Regions from separate parts of the Kitasatospora sp. NPDC048365 genome, predicted to be linked through region 1. Evidence: riboswitches for the same ligand, from Rfam matches in the RefSeq annotation. Region 1 holds a riboswitch; the other holds the start of a gene.
The links. A riboswitch is a leader RNA that binds a small molecule or an ion and turns the genes downstream of it on or off. The one in region 1 is predicted to bind cyclic di-AMP.
Positions count from the first base shown of each region.

Region 2: linked by a shared signal. The riboswitch ahead of ACGFX4_RS33095 (peptidoglycan DD-metalloendopeptidase family protein) and the one ahead of ACGFX4_RS38290 (transglycosylase family protein) in region 1 are both predicted to bind cyclic di-AMP.

Region 1 covers NZ_JBICYJ010000066.1:11,858-15,989, reverse strand. Annotated here, with positions in the region: gene ACGFX4_RS38305 (helix-turn-helix transcriptional regulator) at 1-17, shown strand, start outside; gene ACGFX4_RS38300 (class I SAM-dependent methyltransferase) at 217-834, shown strand; gene ACGFX4_RS38295 (peptidylprolyl isomerase) at 911-1,579, shown strand; cyclic di-AMP (ydaO/yuaA leader) riboswitch at 1,871-2,016, shown strand; gene ACGFX4_RS38290 (transglycosylase family protein) at 2,100-3,188, shown strand; gene ACGFX4_RS38285 (diiron oxygenase) at 3,207-4,100, opposite strand.
Region 2 covers NZ_JBICYJ010000044.1:43,311-47,442, forward strand. Annotated here, with positions in the region: gene ACGFX4_RS33080 (GNAT family N-acetyltransferase) at 1-275, opposite strand, end outside; gene ACGFX4_RS33085 (PP2C family protein-serine/threonine phosphatase) at 401-1,633, shown strand; gene ACGFX4_RS33090 (hypothetical protein) at 1,994-2,188, shown strand; cyclic di-AMP (ydaO/yuaA leader) riboswitch at 2,476-2,632, shown strand; gene ACGFX4_RS33095 (peptidoglycan DD-metalloendopeptidase family protein) at 2,637-3,611, shown strand; tRNA gene ACGFX4_RS33100 (tRNA-Gly) at 3,752-3,822, opposite strand; tRNA gene ACGFX4_RS33105 (tRNA-Pro) at 3,991-4,064, shown strand.

The sequences.
Region 1 (4,132 bases):
CCCCCCGCGGCTCCTAGCCTCCGCGCCCCGACCGCTCATCGGGCCCTCCGGCTCCTGCACCGACGCACGGAACCCGCGCGCCGCGCCCCTACCCGCGTCGGCGGCCCGCTGCCGGTGCTCGGCGACGGGGCCCGGCTGGGGCCGCCGGTTCCACGCCGCCGGCTCGCCCGCCGGATAGTCTCGGTCTCCCGACGAGCACCGCACCGGAGGCACGCCTTGGACAGCAGCGCCTGGGACACCCGCTACCGAAGCTCGGAGCTGGTGTGGGGCACCGAGCCCAACCGCTGGGTCGCCGCGGAGACCGCCGACCTGACGCCGGGGCGGGCGCTCGACCTGGCGGCCGGTGAGGGCCGCAACAGCCTGTGGCTGGCCGCCCGGGGCTGGCGGGTGACCGCGGTGGACTTCTCCCCCGTCGCGCTGGGCCGGGCCCGCACGCTCGCCGCCGCGCTGCCCGCGGACAACGCCGCCCGGGTCGAACTGGTCGAGGCGGACGTGCTGGCGTACGAGCCGGAGGCAGCCGGGTACGACCTGGTGCTGATCGCCTACCTGCAGCTCCCCGGCGAGCAGTTGGGGTCGGTGCTGGTGCGTGCGGCCGGGGCGGTGGCGCCGGGCGGCACGCTGCTGGTGGTGGGCCACGACTCGACCAACCTGGCCGAGGGCGTCGGCGGGCCGCAGGACCCGGCGGTGCTGTACCGCCTGCCGGAGGTCCTCGCCACCCTCGCCGACACCGGCCTGACGGCCGTTCGGGCGGAGCGGGTCCGCCGCCCGGCGACCCGGCCGGACGGGACGGCGGGCGAGGCGGTCGACACACTGGTGCGCCTGCGCCGGGCGTGAATCCGGCACGCTTGGCGGCCGGCCGGACGGGGCATGAATGACGGGTCCACGCCAACTCCATCCGGAAGGCCGCCCCGTGAACCGCAAGTCCATGGCCCTGCTCGCCGCCGTCGCCACCCTGCCGCTGGCCCTCTCCGGCACCGTCGCCGCCGCCCAGCCGTCCGGCTCGGCCGCCGCCGCGTCCGCCGCCTGCAGCTACACCCCGGCGGTCCCGGCCGACAACTTCAAGGGCATCCCGGTGTTCGACGCGAAGCAGGCGGCGAAGCCGTACAGCGCGACGCTGCGCACCACCCAGGGCGCGATCACGTTCAAGGCGCTGACCGACAAGGCGCCGTGCACCACGTTCTCGTTCCGGTTCCTGGCCGAGCGCGACTACTTCGACCGCAGCCACTGCCACCGGCTCACCACCCAGCGCATCTTCGTGCTGCAGTGCGGCGACCCGACCGGCACCGGCAGTGGCGGTCCCGGCTACTCCTTCCCGGACGAGAACCTGGAGGGCGCCACCTACCCGGCCGGGACGGTGGCGATGGCCAACGCCGGCCCGAACACCAACGGCAGCCAGTTCTTCTTCGTCTGGAAGGACACCAAGCTCTCGCCCGCCTACACGCCGTTCGGTCGGGTGACGGCCGGGCTCGACGTCCTGCAGCGGATCGCGGCGGCCGGCGAGGACGACCAGAACAACCCGGGCGACGGCTTCCCGAACCTGCCGGTGAACATCCGTCACGTCGCCATCACCAAGCGCTGACCGGACCGACACATCCGTCCGGCCGCCGACCGGGCGTCAGCGGCCGGACCGTACCGCGGTTCGACCTTCGCGCAAGCGAGTTTCGAACGGCCGCGCGGGGCGGCGGTGTGCGGACGGGGCTTGTGGGGTGGCTGTGGTTTGTGGGCGACGAAGGTGGACGGCCCGTGACGGGGCTGTGATCCTGGCGGTATGAGCTTGTGATTGGCTGCCCGGGTTGAATAGTCTCCGTGCAGCCCGCACACGCGGGCCCCGTGCGCGGAAACGCCGAGCCCTGTCCGCCGCGCTCCCGGGATGCCCAACACACCACCTGGGGCAGGGGTGGGGGAACCAGGTAAGTCGCCGTCCCCGACGGCTCGGGGTGAAGCCGCCTCCCGGCGGCCGGGCCACCTCCCGGTCCGAACCCGACAGCTCACCTCGCAGGCGTGCGGAGAGGGACGTCCTCATGCTCTTCACGGGTCCGGGTCGGCACCGCCGTCCCACCCAGGCGGAGAAGGCCATTGCGGTCGCGAGTATCGCGGGCGTGGGCCTGGCACTGCCCCTGCTGGCCGCCACCGGAGCGCAGGCCGCGCCGACGCCGGTCTGGGACAAGGTCGCGGGCTGCGAGACCGGCGGCAACTGGAGCGCGGACTCCGGCGACGGCTACCACGGCGGCCTGCGTTTCACGGACTCCACCTGGGCGGCGTACGGCGGCACCGAGTTCGCGCCGAGCGCGGACCGGGCGACCCGCAGCCAGCAGATCGCGGTGGCCGAGCGGGTGCTCGCCGCCGAGGGCGAGGGCGGCTGGGGCACCTGCGCCCAGCAGGCCGGCCTGTCCCGGGACGGCGTGACCGGCGTGGTGGACGTCAACGACTCGGCGGACGAGACCGGCTCGCTGCGCGGCAGCCGCGGCGTCGACATGGTGAACGCGGCCCAGGACGGCTCGCTGCCCGCCGCGCACACCACCCCGGTCTTCTCCGGCCTCCCGGGCTGGGACCCGGTGTACAGCGTGTACTGGTACGAGCAGGACGGCGGCTGGTTCTGGACCAGCCACCACTCGGTGTACGAGCACCACGTCAGCTCGGCCGCCGCGAAGGCGGCGAAGGCCGCACAGGACGCCCGGAACGCGCAGGGCACCACGGCGCCCGCCACCACCGCGCCGGTCGCCCCGGTGGCTCCGGTGGTCCCGGTCGACCCGACGCTTCCCACCGCGCCGGTCACCACGACGCCGACCCTGCCGACCGACCCGACCGGGACCCCGACCGACCCGACCGTCCCGCCGGTCACCGTCGACCCGACCGCGCCGGTCACCGGCGACCCGACGCTGCCGGTGGCGCCGCCGGTCGACCCGACGGCGCCGGCGACCGGTCCGACCACCCCGACGGTCCCGGGCGCCGACGCCACCGCTCCGGCCGCGCCCACCGCGCAGCCGAGCTCTCCTGCCACCGAGTCGGCCCCGCCGGCCGCCACCCCGAAGGCGTACACGGTGCAGGCGGGCGACACGCTGGCGTCCATCGCCCGCAACAACGGCCTGCAGGGCGGTTGGAAGGGGCTCTACGAGGCCAACAAGCTGGTCGTGGGCGAGAACCCGGACCTGCTCAAGCCCGGCCTGGTGCTCCAGCTGGGCCAGTGACGGCCTGCGGGCCGCCCGTCAGTGGATGACGCCGGCGGCCCGCAGCAGCCAGCGGTTGGTGCGGCCGACCAGCCCGGCCCGGTCGAGGACACCGATCACCTTGGCGGCCATCTCCACCTTGGTGGCCCGCCAGTGCGGGTTGGCCTTCGCGGCGGCGCTGCCGACCTCGGGAGCGATGCCCACGGCGCGGTACAGGCGCGGGTGGATCAGGCTGACGGTGGCGAAGTAGACGATCAGTCCGATGAACAGCTGCTCGTAGCGGCGCCGGACCGGCCCGAGCCGGCGCCGCACCAGTTCCTCGCGCGCATAGCTGATGTGCCGCGACTCCTCGATGACGTGGATCCGCGAGACCTGCCGGGTGAGCGGCTGGAGCGTCTCGTCGGCCATCAGTTCGCGCTGGAAGGCGTCCAGGATCTCCTCGACGTACATGGTGCCGCCGAAGGTCTGGCTGTGCGTGGAGATCGCCTTGAAGAGCCGTCCGAGGTTGTGCGCCACCGGGCGCGCGCCGTACGCGGGGACGCCCATCCAGCTGATCATTTTGGCGAACATCACCGAGTGCCGGCACTCGTCGCCGATCTCGGTCAGCGCGTACTGCACGTGCGCGGAGGTCGGGTCCTGGTCGAAGGCGTGCCGCAGCAGCATCTGCATCAGGATCTCCTCGAACCAGATGCCGACGCTGGCGATCGAGGCGGTCTCGTGCTTGCTGAGCTCGATCCGCCGCTCCTCGTCCAGCGTCTCCCACAGCGGGGTGCCGTAGAGCGAGAGGCGGTGCGGCGGGCAGTAGTAGCGGCCGGGCTCGGGGGCGGAGTCCCAGTCGACGTCCTTGAGCGGGTCGAAGGAGAGCTTGGCGGACGAGGCGAGCAGGCGTTCGGCGGTCCGCTCGCGGTCGCGCAGGCGGGTCGTCTCGGGCATGGGGGATCTCCTTCGCGGCGCGTACGTGTCCG
Region 2 (4,132 bases), on a different contig from region 1:
GTGGGCAGCACCCCCACCATGGTCACGCCGGCGACCGGCAGCACCGCGCCGCCCGGCACCGCCATCCGGAAGCTGTACGCGCCGCAGCCGCCGACCGGCCGGTCGCCGTCGCAGACCACCAGCGCACGGTCGACCTCGGTCAGTTCGCGCCACAGCTCCCGCTGCTGCGGCTCCTCCTCGGAACCGCCGAAGGCCAGCTCCAGCACACGGAACCAGCCGTCCCACTCCTCGGCGGCGAGCGGGCGCACGGACAGGTCGGGGTGGTGAGATGTCATACGCCACAGCTATCACCAGAACCCCCCTCAGTCGGCTGAAACCCGCTGAACAGCTCCCGGAACATCGCCGCCGACCCTGCCCACCCCGTCGACGGCACCGGCCCCGGTGGATAAGGTCGGACCCCATGGCCGGCAGCACGCAGGGCGACACGCCCCGGACGACTGCGACGGGCCCGGCCGGCAGAGCGGCGCGGGAGCCCGTGACGGCCCGGTGGCGCGCGAAGCTCTACCGGGTCCGTGTCCGCCTGCGCCGAACCGGCGTGGACTACTTCCGCGGCGACGGCGCCGACTGGCTCGCCTTCACCGCGCTGGCCCTCGCCGTCCCGCTGCTGGTCCTGGTCAACGTGCTCTTCCCGGACTGGTGCCCGCCCACCGCCCTGGTGCTGCCGGTCCTGGCCGGCGCCCTGCTGCTGCGCCCCGGCACCCTGGTGCTGCTCTACGCGGCCGCCGCGTTCGGGCTGATCGCCGAGTCGCTGATCCACACCGGCGAGAAGGTCGCCAGCGAACGCCCCGAGTCGTACGTCTACGGGGTCACCCCCGGCGCCGCCCTGGTGGTCGGCGCGGTCGGCATCGCCGGACTCCTGGTCGCCCAGTTCCGCCGCCGGGTCGGCGTGCCCTGGCGCGGCGGCTCCACCATGCTCTTCGACCTGCGCGAGCGGATCCGGGTGCAGAGCCGCGTCCCCGACCTGCCCGCGGGCTGGCACGCCGACATGGCGCTGCGCCCGGCCGGCGGCCAGTCCTTCTCCGGCGACTTCGTGGTCGCCACCCGCACCGGCAGCGGCCGCCGGGTGCTGGAGGCGGTGCTCGCCGACGTCTCCGGCAAGGGCATGGACGCCGGCTCCCGCGCGCTGCTGCTCTCCGGCGCCTTCGGCGGCCTGCTCGGCTCGCTCCCCGCGCACGACTTCCTGCCCGCCGCCAACGGCTACCTGCTCCGCCAGGACTGGGACGAGGGCTTCGCCACCGCCGTCCACCTGGTGCTCGACCTGGACACCGGCGAGTACGAGCTGCTCTCGGCCGGCCACCTGCCGGGCATGCACCGGCTGGCCGGGGCGGGCCGCTGGGAGGTCAAGGAGGCCGAGGGCCCGCTGCTCGGGGTCTACGACGGCGCCAAGTTCGAGGGCGTGCGCGGCCGGCTCGGGCCGGGCGACCTGCTGCTGCTGTGCACCGACGGCATGGTGGAGCTGCCCGGGCGCGATCTCACCGAGGGCATGGACCGGCTGATGGGGGAGTCCGACCGGCTGGTCGCGGCGGCCGCCCAGACCGAGTCGGCCCGCGGCGGCGCGGCGACCCGGCTGATCGACACCGTCGCCAAGGACGTCAACGACGACCGCGCCGTCCTGCTGATCTGGCGCCAGTAGCCCGCCGACAGGCACTCGGGAGGCACCCCGGACCCGGTGTCAAGAGCGGGTGGTGATCTTCGGCCAAACCTGACGGCGCTTCGGACGTACCCGCTCCGGTGCGGTCGGCCTGCCCTTTTCTCCCCCGCCCCGATGACGACACCTGCCCGCCGACGGCCCGTCATATGCCTTCCGCTATCGTCGCGGACGGCGGAAACCGGTCTCAGATGGCAGGATCTTCCGGCCGGTTGCCGGGCAAGTCCTTTACGGAGTCCGCACGAGCGACCACACTGAGTCCGGATGGACTGGTGGGGACACGGGGGGTAGGGGCCGGTTTCCGCCTCACGAACCCCCGCCATGAATCGAGGAAGTGAGTCCGGCGTGGCCTTCTCCGTCTCCGCCCTGGTCCTGTTCGGCATCATCATGGTGATCTTCATCCGCAACAAGCAGTTGAAGACCAGCCATGCCATCGTCGCCGCCCTGTTCGGCTTCATGGTGAGCCAGTCCACCGCGGCGCAGCCGATCCAGGACTTCCTGAACTCGCTCGCCAAGGCCATCTCCTCGATCGCGGGGTGAGCAGCGTCACCCGTGCGGTGACCGGGGGTGAGTGATCGCGTCCGAACGGTGCCTGATATGGCCCTGCGTTAATGGTTGGTGTACGTAGGGTCATGATCCCGTAAGCACTCGGTCGGGCCGTGTGCGCGGGTGGTGACCTGTCGCTCCGTCAGCCCCGTCGGGACCTCCGTCCCGGCGGGGCCGACGCTTGCCACGGGTGCCCGACGTCGGCTTTGCTTCACCGCAGCCCGGGCGGATCGTCCGGGTGGGCCACCGGGTGGAACGCCTAGTCCTGCCGCTGCCCGGTGCCGACCAGATAACCGTTCTCGGCAGGAGCGGGGGACCCACAGGTAAGTCGCCGTACCCGGAACACCGGGGACGGCTCGGGGTGAAGCCGTGCCTAGCGCGGCCGGGCAACTCTCGTCCGAACCCGACAGCTCACCTCGTAGGCGTCGGAGAGGAATTCTTCATGTCCGCGAACGGCAAGCACCGCAAGCCTCGCCTGAAGACCATCGTCCGCATCGCCATCGCCACCGGTGTCGCCGGTGCCGCGGTCGGCCTCCCGGTCACCGCCGCCAGCGCGCACGGTACCGGCCACGCCCACGAGGGCCACCGCGCCCCGGCCGCCGCTGCCGCCGAGACCCCGGCCGTCGCCGCCACCCCGGTCGCCGACACCACTCCGGCCGCCGCCGCGTCGCACGACTACGCGGTCGTCTCCGGCGACACCCTGTCCAAGATCGCTTCCGCCCAGAACGTCGACGGCGGCTGGGAGAAGCTCTACCAGGACAACCGCTCGGTCATCGGCTCCAACCCGAACCTGATCTACCCGGGCCAGACGCTGACCGTCGGCGGTGCCGCCGCGGCCGCTCCGGCCGCAGCCCCGGCCGAGCAGCCGAAGCAGCAGACCGCTCCCAAGCAGCAGTCCGCGCCGAAGCAGACCCAGCAGTCGACCACCACCTCGACCGCGAAGAAGGCCACCCCGAAGGCCGCCACCGGCTCGTCGACCTCGTCGTCCTCCGCCGCGGTGTCCTCCAACGCCTCCGGCTACGTCGCCCCGGTCTCCGTGCACCACACCACCGCGTGGCACGCGGCCGGCTCCAACTGGTCCAGCGGCTACCACACCGGCATCGACTTCCCGGTCTCCACCGGCACCAGCCTGAAGGCCGTCGCCGCCGGCACCGTGGTCTCCGCCGGCAACGGTGGCGCCTACGGCAACGAGGTCATCATCAAGCTGGCCGACGGCAAGTACGCCCAGTACGCCCACCTGTCGTCCATCTCGGTCTCGGCCGGCCAGAGCGTCTCCGCCGGTCAGCAGATCGGCCTCTCCGGTGCCACCGGCAACGTGACCGGCCCGCACCTGCACTTCGAGATCCGCAGCACCCCGAGCTACGGCTCGGACATCGACCCGATCGCCTACCTGGCGGCGCACGGCGTCAGCGTCTGACCCCTGCGGTAGACGGCGCAGTCACCACACGGCCCCGGCCGCCCCGCGAGGGGTGCCCGGGGCCGTGGGCGTACCCGGCCGGACCCGCGGGAACGGCAGCGGCCCCGGCTGCCTGGGGCAGCCGGGGCCGTTCTGTGCGGAGCGGGTGACGAGAATCGAACTCGCGTGACCAGTTTGGAAGACTGGGGCTCTACCATTGAGCTACACCCGCATGGCCGCCGACGGCGGCACAGTTCGCCCCCGGGCCGCCGATGCGGTCACGAGGACGTCGCTAGCGTACCTGGTCGGGTCGGTGGAATGCACACCGCTTTCGCTCGTGCGGGCGCCGATATGACCACGGGCGGGGGACGGCCGACGTGTACTCTTCCTCTCGGCACCACGGGGTGTGGCGCAGGTTGGTAGCGCGTCCGCTTTGGGAGCGGAAGGCCGTCGGTTCGAATCCGGTCACCCCGACAGTGCGGCAGGGTCTCGTCCGGCGGGCGGGGCCCTGTTGTCGTACCGGTCGTCGGGCCGATGCGTCC